Regions from separate parts of the Cloacibacillus sp. An23 genome, predicted to be linked through region 2. Evidence: predicted binding sites of a transcription regulator. Region 2 holds the regulator's gene; the other holds the start of a gene.

Region 1 (2,402 bases), on a different contig from region 2:
GCGTCCAGCACGTCCGTACCCACGTAGACGTGACGGACCCGACGCTCGTAGCGATGGAGGCGATGATAGAGCTCCGCGAAGAGCTCAAAGATTTCGTCAACATCCAGATAGTCGCCTTCCCGCAGGAGGGGATCATGAGCTACCCGAACGGCGAGCAGCTTCTCGAGGATTCCGTCAAAATGGGCGCGGACTGCGTAGGCGCGATACCGCACTTCGAGTTCACGCGCGAGTACTCCGTCGAGTCCGTCAACTACTGCATGAAGATAGCGGAGAAGTACGGCAAACTCGTGGACGTCCACTGCGACGAGATAGACGACGAACAGTCCAAGGGGCTCGAGACCCTGGCCTGCCGCGCGCTCGAAAGCGGCATGAAGGACATGGTGACGGCGAGCCACACGACCGCGATGCACAGCTACAACAACGCCTACTGCGGCAAGCTCTTCCGTCTGCTTCGCATGAGCGACATAAACTTCGTCTGCAACCCGCTCGTCAACACGCACCTCCAGGGGCGCTTCGACACATACCCGCGCCGCCGCGGCGTGACGCGCGTCAAAGAGCTGCTCGCGAACGGCAACAACGTCTCGTTCGGACACGACGACATATTCGACCCGTGGTACCCGCTCGGAACGGGCAACATGCGCGACGTCATCTTCATGGGCCTCCACGTCTGCCAGATGATGGGCTATCAGGAGATAATGGACTCCTACAGGCTCTGCACCTACAACGCGGCGAAGACGCTGCACCTCTCCGGCTACGGCATAGCCGAGGGCAACGACGCGAGCTTCATAATCCTCGACGGCGACAACTTCTACAACGCGCTTAACAGAAAAGGCGAAGTGCTCCGCTCCTACAACAAAGGCCGCCTCATCGCCTCCGCGGAGCCCGCGAAGAGAGAAATACTTTTCTAGAAACCAAAGAAAAAACGCGAAACGCGGGCCGCTTCGGAAAATATCCGGAGCGGCCCGCGTTTCGTGCCGTTTGCCGTCAAACGCCGCGATAGCGCGTCACGACTGAAAGATTTAATAAAGTCAAACTGTTTGTATAAAATCGCGGATTTGCGAGAAAATCATATAAATAAGCATAAAATTAATAATAATCTCCAATAAACAGATTTGAGAAAAGCGGCCCCGCTCATTACAATTTCGATTGTAAAGAAATTAGCACTCAATGAGTGCGAGTGCTAATACCAAGAAAGAAAATTTTACAGGAGGGGATTTTTCCTATGAAACTTAAACCGCTTGGAGACAGAATCGTAGTAAAGGCGGCTCCCAATGAGGAGAAGACGAAGGGCGGGCTCGTCCTTCCCGATACCGTGAAAGAGAAGCCCGTCGAGGGCGAAGTCGTCGCGGTAGGCCAGGGCAAAGTGCTTGACAACGGCACGCGCCAGCCGATGGAAGTCAAGGTCGGCGACAAGGTCATCTACAGCAAGTATTCGGGAACCGAAGTCAAGGTCGACGACGAGACCTATCTTGTCATCGGCGAGAGAGACGTCCTCGCCATCGTAGAGAAGTAGTAAGGAAACTGGAGGAATAGATTATGGCTAAAGTTCTGCTTTTCAAAGAAGAAGCTCGCCGCGCTATGGAGCGCGGAATCAATAAAGTCGCTGACACCGTCGGCATCACCCTCGGACCGAAAGGCCGCAACGTCGTTCTCGAAAAGAAATTCGGCTCGCCGACCATCACCAACGACGGCGTGACCATCGCTAAGGAGATCGAACTCGAAGATCCGTTCGAGAATATGGGCGCTCAGCTCATCAAAGAAGTCGCTTCGAAGACCAACGACGTGGCCGGCGACGGTACCACGACCGCTACCGTCCTCGCCCGCGCGATGATTCGCGAGGGTACGAAGAACGTAGCCGCCGGCGCGAACGGCATGCAGCTCCGCAAGGGTATGGAGCTCGCGACCGAAGTCGTAGTCGATGAACTGAAGAAGCAGGCCGTGCCCGTCAAGGAGCACAAGAAGATAGCTCAGGTCGCTTCCATCTCCGCCAACGACAAGAAGGTCGGCGAACTGCTCGCCGAAGCTATGGAGAAGGTCGGCGAGGAAGGCGTAATCACCGTCGAGGACAGCAAGAGCCTCGGCACCACGCTTGAGACCGTAGAAGGACTCCAGTTCGACAAGGGCTACCTCAGCCCCTACATGATCACCAACCCCGACCGTATGGAAGCCGTTCTCGACGACGCGAACATCCTCATCGTAGACGGCAAGGTTTCCAACGTCAAGGATATGCTCCCGATACTCGAGAAGAGCGTGCAGCTCGCGAAGCCGCTCCTCATCATCGCCGAAGACGTTGAAGGCGAAGCTCTCGCTACGCTCGTCGTCAACAAGCTCCGCGGCATACTCCAGGTCGTGGCGGTCAAGGCGCCCGGATTCGGCGACCGCAGAAAGGCCATGCTCCAGGA
Region 2 (2,402 bases):
TTTTTTCAGCTTCTGAAGGATCATCGCGGAAATCTGCTGTGGCGTGTAGCTCTTTCCGTCTATGGAGACGGTCTTGTCGCTGCCCATCGAGCGCTTGATTGATATGACCGTGCGGTCCGGGTTGACTATCGCCTGACGCTTCGCGAGCTGTCCTACGAGTATCTGTCCGTCCTTCGAGAAGGCGACGACCGACGGCGTCGTGCGCTGTCCTTCGGGGTTCGGGATTACGGTTACGTTGTCTCCTTCTTTCACCGCCACGCAGCTGTTAGTAGTTCCGAGGTCTATTCCTATTACTTTTCCCATGGTTGATTCCACCTTTATTAAAATCTCGCGGCGTGCGCGCCGCCTGGTATTTCCTTAATTTATCCGTTGTACTTGCCTACGCGGACCTGCGGCGCCTTGAGTACCCTGCCCGCGAGCTTGTAGCCTCTGCTGACGGCCCCGATGATGTGACCGTCCTTGGACTCGTCGTCCACCGGCTCCATCGAGACCGCTTCGTGCAGAGCCGGGTCAAACTCTCCTTCGGTCGGAATGAATTCGAGCCCAAGCTTGCACAGCCCGTCCGAGAACTGCTTGATGACCATCGCCATGCCTTTCGCCATCCCGCTCTCGGGGTCGTTTATCGCCGCCGCTATCCGCTCGAGGTTCTCGAACACCGGCAGCATCTCGTTCACCGCCTGTTCGGCGGCGAGCTTAGCGTTGCTCTCGCGGTCGCGCTCCATCCTCGTCCTGAGGTTGAAGTAATCCGCGCGGGCGCGCGCTACCTCTTCTTTCAGCTTCTTTATCTCTTCCGCCTGCTTCTCAAGCTCGGCGGAGAGGGCTTTCATATCCTCCGCGGTTTCGGAAGAGGCGGCCTCCCGAGCCTTCGCGTCGTTCTGCGCGGCGTCGTCCTCCCGAACCTCGCCGCGGTTCACGTTTTCCTGTTCGGTCATTTGTCTATCTCCTCTTTCTCGCCTGATTCGGAGTCGAGCTTACGCAGCACTCCGTCTATCGAAGCTATAGCTTTTTCATAGTCCATGCGTTCCGGCCCTATCAGGCCGACGACGGCCTTCTGCCCTCCGGCCTCGCCCGTTGCGGCTACGAGAGCCGAACGCTCCATGCCCGGCAGCTCGCTTTCGTCGCCTATCATGACGTTGAGTTCGTCTATCGAGCAGCGCCTGACGAGCGCAGCCATGTTCTCTTCTTCTTCCAGGAAAGAGCAGAGCGCCTGCATGCGCCCGAGATCCTGGAAATCCTGAAGGTTCATCATGTGGCTGAACGAGCCGGTGAATATCTTCGGCTCGTGAGAGCCCAGCATCGAATCTATCGCCAGTACGGCTTTCTCGCATTCGTCGCGGCAGCGTCCTATGTCGGCGAGAAGCTCCCCTTTCACCGTCTTTTTTATGTCGCTCCACGCCATGCCGGAGAAGCGGTTGAGGCGCGAAGCGAGCGCGTCGAGGTCGTCCTGCGTCATGTCCACAGCGATATCTATGAATTTCTGGTGGACGAGGCCGCCCTGAAGAACGACCAGCAGGAGCACCTTGCGGTCGTCCATGCGGACGAAGTTCACATGATGAAAGCGCACCGTGTCGAGCGGGGTTATCGCCGCAATGCCGACGTAGTTCGACACGCGGCTGAGCATGTCGGAGGCCGACGCCAGCATCTTCTCGAGCCCCTGCTTGTGCTCCATCATCTTCTTGAGAAGCTTCACAGAAGGCCCCGCGTTGTTCACGCGCTGGAGCACCGAATTCACGTAGAGCCGGTAGCCCTGCGTCGTCGGTATCCTGCCTGACGAGGCGTGCGTCTGGGTGAGGAACCCGAGGTCTTCGAGGTCGGACATCTCGTTGCGTATCGTCGCGGAGCTGCGCCCCGGAAGATAGCGGCGCGAAACAGTGCGCGAGCCGACCGTCTCGCCGTTCTTGATATATTCGTAGACGACCGAGAGCACGACTTCGAGCTGCCTTTCCGTTATCATCCGAACCTCACCGCCTTTCTCCGCATTTATTAGCACTCACTCAACCCGAGTGCTAAATACCTTCAACGCGATACATGATAATCGTCATATACATATTTGTCAATACAGGTCAAAAAAAATTTTTTTGTAAAAACTGCCTTTCGCGCGCAGCGGCATCATGCGTGAAGCGGCGCGGTTATTGTATAATCGTTAACTGTCCGGCGTTCGCCGCGGCGCGGCGTTAAGTTTAAGCCGGCGACTGGAGTTTTAGACGGAAATGGAAAAGGACAAGACGACCGTATATCTGATCCGCCACGGCGAGTGCGCGGGCAACAAGGAGAACCGCATACGCGGATGCGTGGATTTCCCGCTGAACGAGAACGGCGTGCGCCAGGCGCACGCGCTCGCCGAAGCTATGAAGGACAAGCACATCGACTATATTTATACGAGCCCGCTGTCGCGCGCGACC

What was found. Region 2 encodes HrcA, which represses chaperone genes, less so after heat shock. Its sites were predicted from a motif close to TTAGCACTCNNTNNNANNGAGTGCTAA; they were not measured.
Region 1: a site for HrcA is predicted at 1,158-1,184, ahead of groES (co-chaperone GroES). Genes of this name have one in related genera too.

The regions. Positions count from the first base shown of each region.
Region 1 covers NZ_NFJQ01000008.1:128,441-130,842, forward strand. Annotated here, with positions in the region: gene codA (cytosine deaminase) at 1-908, shown strand, start outside; gene groES (co-chaperone GroES) at 1,223-1,513, shown strand; gene groL (chaperonin GroEL) at 1,537-2,402, shown strand, end outside.
Region 2 covers NZ_NFJQ01000004.1:66,519-68,920, forward strand. Annotated here, with positions in the region: gene dnaK (molecular chaperone DnaK) at 1-303, opposite strand, end outside; gene B5F39_RS04735 (nucleotide exchange factor GrpE) at 363-932, opposite strand; gene hrcA (heat-inducible transcriptional repressor HrcA) at 929-1,954, opposite strand; gene B5F39_RS04745 (histidine phosphatase family protein) at 2,211-2,402, shown strand, end outside.